2 linked regions of the Sporocytophaga myxococcoides DSM 11118 genome follow. The protein of the gene in region 2 binds, or shares a complex with, the protein of the main gene of each other region. Links are inferred from orthologs where the notes say so. Each region holds a gene or a part of one and is shown on either strand. Other genes may lie near its edges.

What was found.
Region 1: the proteins of uvrB (region 2) and K350_RS0108115 are in contact, whole or in part, in a crystal structure (PDB 7EGT), measured with the Thermus thermophilus proteins. The link is inferred for Sporocytophaga myxococcoides DSM 11118 from one-to-one orthologs. Residues at the interface, in WP_096411307.1 of Thermus thermophilus: Glu23, Leu25, Arg26, Asp27, Gly28, Glu29, Arg30, Phe31, Arg55, Glu326, Asp327, Phe328, Glu379, Ser382, Gln383, His398, Gly400, Arg401; in WP_096412145.1 of Thermus thermophilus: His654, Arg656, Phe657, Gln666, Asp668, Glu669, Lys680, Arg681, Leu682, Ser683, Lys685, Tyr686, Ala687.

The regions. Positions count from the first base shown.
Region 1 is NZ_AUFX01000005.1:500,268-504,346, reverse strand. The notes cover bases 320-3,260. They hold K350_RS0108115 (ATP-dependent helicase), read left to right. Parts: upstream 320-631; coding sequence 632-2,890; downstream 2,891-3,260. Other genes in these bases: K350_RS27935 (DUF4290 domain-containing protein), read left to right, coding at 2,931-3,260. Also shown: K350_RS27940 (HAD family hydrolase), read right to left, coding at 1-319; more of K350_RS27935, read left to right, coding at 3,261-3,683; murA (UDP-N-acetylglucosamine 1-carboxyvinyltransferase), read left to right, coding at 3,687-4,079. UniProt on the Escherichia coli protein: A helicase with DNA-dependent ATPase activity. Unwinds DNA duplexes with 3'-5' polarity. Translocates on single-stranded DNA with 3'-5' polarity. Initiates unwinding more efficiently from a nicked substrate than double-stranded DNA.
Region 2 is NZ_AUFX01000012.1:56,421-60,508, forward strand. What follows is about bases 525-3,474. They hold uvrB (excinuclease ABC subunit UvrB), read right to left. Parts: upstream 3,085-3,474; coding sequence 964-3,084; downstream 525-963. Other genes in these bases: K350_RS0115565 (hypothetical protein), read left to right, coding at 626-832; K350_RS0115575 (shikimate dehydrogenase family protein), read right to left, coding at 3,115-3,474. In the rest of the region: ribosome biogenesis GTPase Der, read left to right, coding at 1-280; K350_RS0115560 (hypothetical protein), read left to right, coding at 292-510; more of K350_RS0115575, read right to left, coding at 3,475-3,858; K350_RS0115580 (DedA family protein), read right to left, coding at 3,858-4,088. UniProt on the Escherichia coli protein: The UvrABC repair system catalyzes the recognition and processing of DNA lesions. A damage recognition complex composed of 2 UvrA and 2 UvrB subunits scans DNA for abnormalities.

The DNA.
Region 1 (4,079 bases), on a different replicon or contig from region 2:
TAAATTTTAATGCGCCATCTATCTCCCCAATTGATTTAGCATCAAGCTCCTTTTGAATCTCTTGGTATAATGCATGGCTAAAATTCTTTATATCTGTTTCTGTACAGGGGCATTTCTGATAGGATTCAAAAATTGTCTTAAAGATAAATGAATCAGTATGGTGTTTATATCCTGAAAAATTACTGTCATAATCCGATATCCCAGAATATTTCAGGGCGTTCTTAAATCCAGACTGGTGTACAAACACAGAATCAGTAAGTGTACCATCGATATCAAAAATCAACAAGTTTTCTTTTTGGGGAAATGGCTTCAAATCCATAAACTATTATATACAATTAAAAATCAACCAATTAATAAAATCAAATAAAAGTTTATTTCTGACTTTTGACTAGAAAATTAGCGAAACCAATCTATTTCAGAAGGTGTTTCCTATTAAGTACTGAAAAGTCTGAATGTAAATAATGTCTTCAGGGAGAAATCTTATTTTATCCCTTAATTTAAAAAATTATCAATTCATAATCTCCTAATATCCTCTCCGGATTCAAAATTATAAGTTTTATATAATTCAAAACTTTAAATGGGATTTGAAGAGAAATATATTGTAAATTGCAAACTAGATTAGCAAGCCCAAATGGATTATATAAAAACACTTAATCCCTCCCAAAAAGACGCTGTTATTAATACTGAAGGCCCGAGCATGATTATTGCTGGCGCTGGATCAGGTAAAACCAGAGTATTAACTTTCAGGATTGCCAACCTTATACAAAAAGGGGTAGATCCATTCAATATCCTGGCCCTTACCTTTACCAATAAAGCCGCAAAGGAAATGCGGGAAAGAATTGAGAAGGTTGTCGGTCCGGAAGCCAGAGGACTTTGGATGGGAACCTTTCACTCTGTATTCGCTAGAATTTTAAGAGCAGAGGCAGAGAAAATAGGATATACAAGCAATTTTACAATTTACGATTCAGACGATTCAAAAACACTTATCAAGCAAATCGTCAAGGAGCAATACCTAGATGAAAAGCTTTATAAGCCAAGTACCGTTTTAGCCCGGATTTCAGGAGCCAAAAACCGTCTGATCTCAGCTCAGGAATATCTGAACAATCCACATTTTATGGCGGATGATGCTTCGGCTATGAGGCCTGAAATGGGCAAATTGTACAAACTGTACCAGGACAGATGCTTCAAAGCTGGAGCAATGGATTTTGACGATTTGCTTTTTAACACTAACATTCTGTTTAAAAACCATATCGATGTGGTTAATAAATACCAGAATATATTCAAATATGTGTTGGTAGATGAGTTTCAGGATACAAACCTAAGCCAGTATAGTATTACAAAGAAGCTTTCCGCAAAAAATCGTAACATTTGTGTAGTTGGAGACGATGCTCAGAGTATTTACGCATTCCGTGGAGCTGACATTCAGAATATTCTGAACTTTGAAAAAGATTATCCGGAGTTACAGGTATATAAACTGGAACAAAACTATAGATCTACTAAGGTTATTGTTAATGCAGCTAACTCTGTAATAGGTAAAAATAAAGCACAGCTTAAGAAAAACGTTTTTACTGAAAACGAAACAGGTAAACTGATAGAGATCATCAAAGCTACGTCTGACAATGAAGAAGGACGAATGGTAGCCACAGCAATTTTTGAAGAAAAAATGGCTCACCAGCTTAAGAATAAAGATTTTGCAATCCTTTACAGAACCAACTCTCAGTCAAGAGCATTTGAAGAGGCCTTGAGGAGAATGAATCTTAAATACAAAGTAGTTGGAGGTTTGTCTTTCTATCAAAGAAAAGAGATTAAAGACCTTGTTGCTTATTTAAGATTTACCCTTAACCCAAATGACGAGCAAGCTTTAAGAAGAATCATCAACTATCCTAAGAGGGGAATTGGAGATACGACAGTATCCAAACTTTTGGTAACCGCCGAAGAGCAAGGCGCCTCACTTTGGGATGTTTTAAATAACGTACATTCAATTATACCGGGAAGAGCTGCCGCTGCCATTGAGGGATTTGTTGTACAGATTAAAAACTACATGCGACTTGCTGAAAACAAGGACGCCTTTGAAACAGCAATTGAAGTGGCTCAGTCTTCAGGAATACTGAAAGAATTGTATGAGGATAAAACTGTTGAAGGGCTAAGCAGGTATGAAAACGTTCAAGAACTTTTGAACGGTATTAAGGAATTTGTAGACAACCCCAATATTGAAGATAAAAAGTTAGGTTCTTTTCTTCAGGAAATATCTCTTTTGACGGATATTGAAGAGGAAAAGGACAAAGACAATGACTTTATTGTTCTTATGACCATTCACTCGGCAAAGGGACTGGAGTTTAAAAGCGTTTATATCGTAGGGATGGAAGAAGAGTTATTCCCTTCCCAGATGATGTTGAGCAGCAGAGCTGATCTGGAAGAAGAAAGAAGGTTATTCTACGTAGCGATCACACGTGCACAAAGTAATCTTTGCCTTTCTTTTGCAGCTACAAGATATCGTTTCGGCAGATTGAAAGAATGTGAGCCTAGCAGATTCTTAAATGAATTAGACCCTCAATACCTGAATATCAGCAGAAGAGCAAGACCAGAGCCGAGTGCGGCACCGGCTGCAGCAACAACTTCTTCCTCTCAGGTAATAAAAGCTAAACCAAAAACCGCTTCACCGGTTTTAAGTAAACCAAAGAGTAACTACATCCCTTCTCCGGATTTTAAACCCAGTGATACATCGCAGTTAAAACCAGGAATGAGAGTAGAACATCTAAAGTTTGGATATGGCACGGTAAAAGCAATGGATGTATCCGGAACTGACCGAAAAGCCGTCATTGAATTTAACGATCATGGTGAAAAGACACTTATTTTAAGTTTCGCTAAACTAAAAATTCACACTACCTAGTATTAATATTATTTTTAAGCACGCAATCTAACACTACATTATGGAGATACCAGATCCTTCAACAGGCATTGTTTTAAAAGAATACGGAAGAAATATTCAAAAGCTTGTTGATTATGTGATAAGCATACCAGACCGCGAAGAGAGAGGACGTTATGCCAAAACGCTTATCGAGCTAATGAAGCAGATAAATCCAAACATGAGAGATACCCAGGATTTCGGAAAACTTTGGGACCATCTTTATATCATGTCTGATTTTAAACTCGATGTAGAAACTCCTTTTCCAATGCCTGAAAAATCATTGCTTGGAAAAAGACCAATGACCGTTGGTTATAATAACAACCTGCTTTATTATAAACACTACGGGAAAAATATAGAATTGCTTATTGCAAAAGCATTGCAACTAGATGATAAAGACGATCAGGAAGCAGCTATAATCTATATAGGTAAGCTGATGAAAAGATTTTATCAGACCTGGAATAAAGAAAACATTACAGACGATATTATCATTGAGCAGCTTATAACGATGTCTAAAAACAAGCTGCCAATCAATGCTGAAAAAATCAAAGCTAATAATCTTTTTGATTCCCACGTAAAAGAGATGCGTGAGCCAAAAACCAGCAATCAAAGCGGTGGCAATTCAAATGGCAATGGATACAAAAGAGAATTCCGTGGCAGAGATAATAATAGTAGAGACAACAGAGAATACAGGGACAATAGAGGAGACAGAGGCGATAGAGATAACAGGGACAACAGAGACAATAAATACTCTAAGGATAAAAGAAGAAAAAACTAAGTAATGGCTTCATTTGAAATTATCGGTGGTAAACGTCTTAAAGGAGACATTTATCCTCAGGGAGCTAAAAACGAAGCGCTTCAGATCCTTTGTGCTGTTTTATTAACTCCGGAACCTGTTACTATTCATAATGTACCGGACATTATCGATGTTAACAAACTCATTGAATTATTAAAAGATTTTGGTGTAGAAGTAGAGAAGACAGGAGACTCCACCTATCTGTTCGAAGCCAAAAATGTCAATATTGACTTTTTAGAAACTGATACCTTTAAGAAGAAAGCAGCAGCGCTAAGAGGTTCTATAATGATCCTTGGTCCACTACTGGCCAGATTCGGAAAGGCTAAAATGCCCAAACCAGGGGGCGATAAAATTGGACGTAGAAGGCTCGACACCCAC
Region 2 (4,088 bases):
AATTGACGTTTATGAAAGTAGAAACAAGAAGGTTTCAACCTCTGCTTTGAATGAGGCTTTATTACCTGAAATTGAAAGATATCCCCCTCCTGCTTTGAAGGGTAAGCATATCAAGATCAAATACATAACGCAGTTGCCGACACATTCTCCTACGTTTGCGTTTTTCTGCAATCTGCCTCAGTATATAAAAGCACCGTACGCAAAGTTTCTTGAAAATAAACTAAGAGAACACTTTGGATTTGAAGGTGTCCCTGTTAATATCGTATTCAGAAAAAAATAATTTCACTACCTATGAAAAAGATTTTATTTGGAAGCTTGTTTATTTTAGCGGTTGCGATGATTTCTTCTTGCGAGGAAAAATCCAAATCTGAAAAAGCACTTGATAAACTGAAAGAAAAATCCGAGGAAGCTGCTGAGGCAACCGGCGAAGCTGCTGAAGCGACAGCAGAAGAGGGAGAAAAGGCTGGAAAAAAAGCAAAAAAGAAGTTGAAAAAACTGCTAGAAGATTAGTTTATTGTGGAAGTGGGAACATATTTTTTTTTTAAAAAAATCCCATTTTTCCTTTTGCGATTTAAAAATATCTATATATTTGCATCTTAAATCTAAATTAAAAGTTTTAATTACTATGAGAAAATTATTTGCGTTATTATTCGTAGCTGGTACATTATCATTCGCTTCTTGCTCTGAGAAAAAAGCTGAAGAGGCTGCAACTACTGAAACTGTTGACACTGCTCACGTTGAAGAGGCTCCAGTTGCTCCAGTAGATACAACTGCTGCTGCTCCTGCTGACACTACTGCTGCTGCTCCTGCAGAAGCTCCAGCTGCTCACTAATTAGTGACCTCTGGTCAAAAGACATTCAAAAAAGCCCTGGTTAGACTAGGGCTTTTTTATTTGTATCAATTGAAAAAAGCTTTAGAATAATTTCAACAGATTACCTAAAGCTTTGTATTCTTGACAGAATTCTATTTTGATTTTTTGGCTTTTTTTCCGGTTTCGCTACTTTTCTTCTCTTGCTGTTGTACACTTCCAGAATCATTCTTTTCTGCAAGCTTTTTTAACTCAAATAATTCATCACGCAAACGGGCAGCTTCCATGAAGTCCATTTCTTTTGCTGCTTTTTCCATTTCCTTCTGTGTTCTCTGAATCATCTTTTCCAGCTCAGGTTTGCTCAGATATTGCAATACCGGATCTGCGGCAAGATCTTTATGTTCTTCCTGAACATAGTATGTTCTGGTCTCTTTTCGGGAATCTGCAACTTTGGTTTGGCCAAGAATTTCCTCGCGGCTTTTCAATACTGTTTTAGGAGTAATATTATGTTGTTTATTATACTCCATTTGAATTGCCCGACGTCGGTTTGTTTCTTCAATAGAAAGGCGCATTGAATCAGTGATTTTATCTGCATACATAATCACTTTACCATTTTCATTTCGCGCAGCCCTACCAATAGTTTGAATCAGTGATCTTTGATTTCTGAGGAAACCTTCTTTGTCTGCATCCATTATGGCGACCAGGGAAACCTCTGGTAAATCCAGACCTTCCCTAAGAAGGTTGACACCAACAAGCACATCGAAAACACCAAGACGCAATTCTCTCAATATCTCAACCCTGTCAAGTGTTTTTACTTCAGAATGTATATAGCGGCATTTGACGTTAACCTTTGAAAGGAATTTAGTCAGCTCTTCCGCCATCCTTTTGGTTAGGGTGGTTACAAGCACTCTGTCATTCGCCTTTACGCGTTCGTGTATTTCATCCAAAAGATCATCTATCTGATTTCCGCTAGGTCTTACATCTATCAGTGGGTCAAGCAACCCTGTCGGTCTGATGATCTGTTCTATTACTACACCATCACACTTTCTCAATTCATAGTCAGCAGGTGTTGCGCTGACATAGATGGTTTGCGCTGCCATGGTTTCAAATTCATTGAAGGTAAGTGGCCTGTTATCAAGCGCAGAAGGCAGACGGAATCCATAATCGACAAGGTTTACCTTTCTGGAACGGTCTCCTCCCCACATAGCTCTTATCTGAGGAACTGTTACATGGCTTTCGTCTATAACCATCAGAAAGTCAGAAGGGAAATAATCCAGCAGACAGAATGGTCTGTCGCCCGGATTTCTCCTGTCAAAATATCTGGAGTAGTTTTCTATACCGGAACAGTAGCCAATTTCCCTCATCATCTCCATATCAAACTCGGTACGTTCCTGTATCCTTTTGGCTTCAAGGTGACGTTGCTCGAATTCGAATAACTTCACTTGTTTCACCAGATCATCCTGAATTTCAGTTATAGCTTGTTTCAGGGCATCTTTACCAGTTACAAAAAGATTTGCAGGGTACAGGTTAAAAAACTTTTCATCATTCAGCTTTTTTCCTGAATATGGATCAATTCTCTGAATGGCTTCAATCTCGTCTCCCCAGAAAATAATTCTGTAAGCAAAGTCAGCATAAGCCGGAAAGACATCAACGGTGTCTCCTGTAACACGGAAAGTACCACGTTTGAATTCTGCAGTAGTTCTGTTATAAAGAATTTCTACAAAAGAGTAGAGGAGCTTATTTCTGGAGACTTTTTCTCCTTGTACTACTGTTACTATATTCTTTCCAAACTCTTCAGGATTTCCAATACCATATATACAAGAGACGGATGCGACTACAATAATATCTCTTCGTCCGCTCATAAGTGCTGAAGTGGCAGCAAGTCTGAGCTTTTCAATCTCTTCGTTAATGGAGAGGTCTTTCTCTATATATAAATTGGAAGAAGCGATATAGGCTTCGGGCTGGTAGTAATCGTAGTAGCTGATGAAATATTCAACCAGATTATCAGGAAAGAAATGCTTGAATTCGCCATAAAGCTGAGCAGCCAGTGTTTTATTGTGGCTTAGAATCAGCGTTGGCTTCTGCACTTCCTGAATAACATTGGCTATGGTAAAAGTTTTTCCTGAACCGGTAACCCCAAGTAATGTCTGAGCAGGTTCACCTTTATTGACTCCGTCTACAAGTTTGGATATGGCCTTGGGCTGATCGCCTGTTGGCTTATAGTGTGATGTTATGTTAAACAATTGAGCTCCTTTGTTTAGGTTATAAAAAAACATTGTCACAACCTCGGTAACACAAGCGAGTTGCTAACTGTTCCATATTTCCCAGGCTTTTTCAGCCTGGAGATGCAGCATTTCAAGTCCGTTTTTTGTCTTGGCTCCCTGAGTAGCACCTTTTTTCATGAAAAGGGTCTCTTCGGGGTTGTAAACAAGGTCAAACAGGTAATGTTTTTCTGTAAGAAATTCGTAAGGAATTGCCGGACAAGCGTCAACTTTAGGGTACATTCCGAGTGGAGATGTATTGATGATAAGTCTGAATTCTGCAAGCAAAGTGGCGTTCACATCTTCATAGCTAAGCAGGTATTCACTTCCGGATCTGGAAACCATTTTAAAAGGAATGCCGAGATCATCCAATGCCGCAATTACAGCTTTGGCTGCTCCACCAGTTCCAAGTATCAATGCTTTCAGAGATTTTGGGTCTTCGTTTCCAAGAAATTTTATAAGAGAGTTTCTAAATCCGTAATAATCGGAATTATATCCTTTTAGCTTATTTCCATTTATTACTTTAATGACATTGACAGCGCCGATTTTTCTGGCAGCAGGATCCAATTCATCCAGCATAGGAATCACAGCCTCTTTATGAGGAATTGTCACGTTCAAACCTTTTAGCTGAGACTGGGCTGAAATAACAGAGGGAAGCTCGGTGGCTTCCCTTATTTCAAATAGTTCGTATCTGCAATTTTGTATTCCCTCTTTCTCAAACTTTTCACTGAAATAGCGCTTGGAAAAAGAGTGGGTAAGCGGAAACCCAATTAATCCGTATACATTCATTAAGCTACAGTTTTTTTGCTAAACTTGCTTTTTAGATATTCAATAAGCGGAGGAGTGATGGATAAAAGAATTATTCCAAGGATTACAAGAGTAAAATTCTTTTTAACAGCTGGAATATTTCCAAATAAATAACCAAGCAGGGTAAATCCTGCTACCCATAAAATACCTCCAATAATATTATAGGAAATAAATTTTTTATAGTTCATGGTACCCACACCTGCTATAAATGG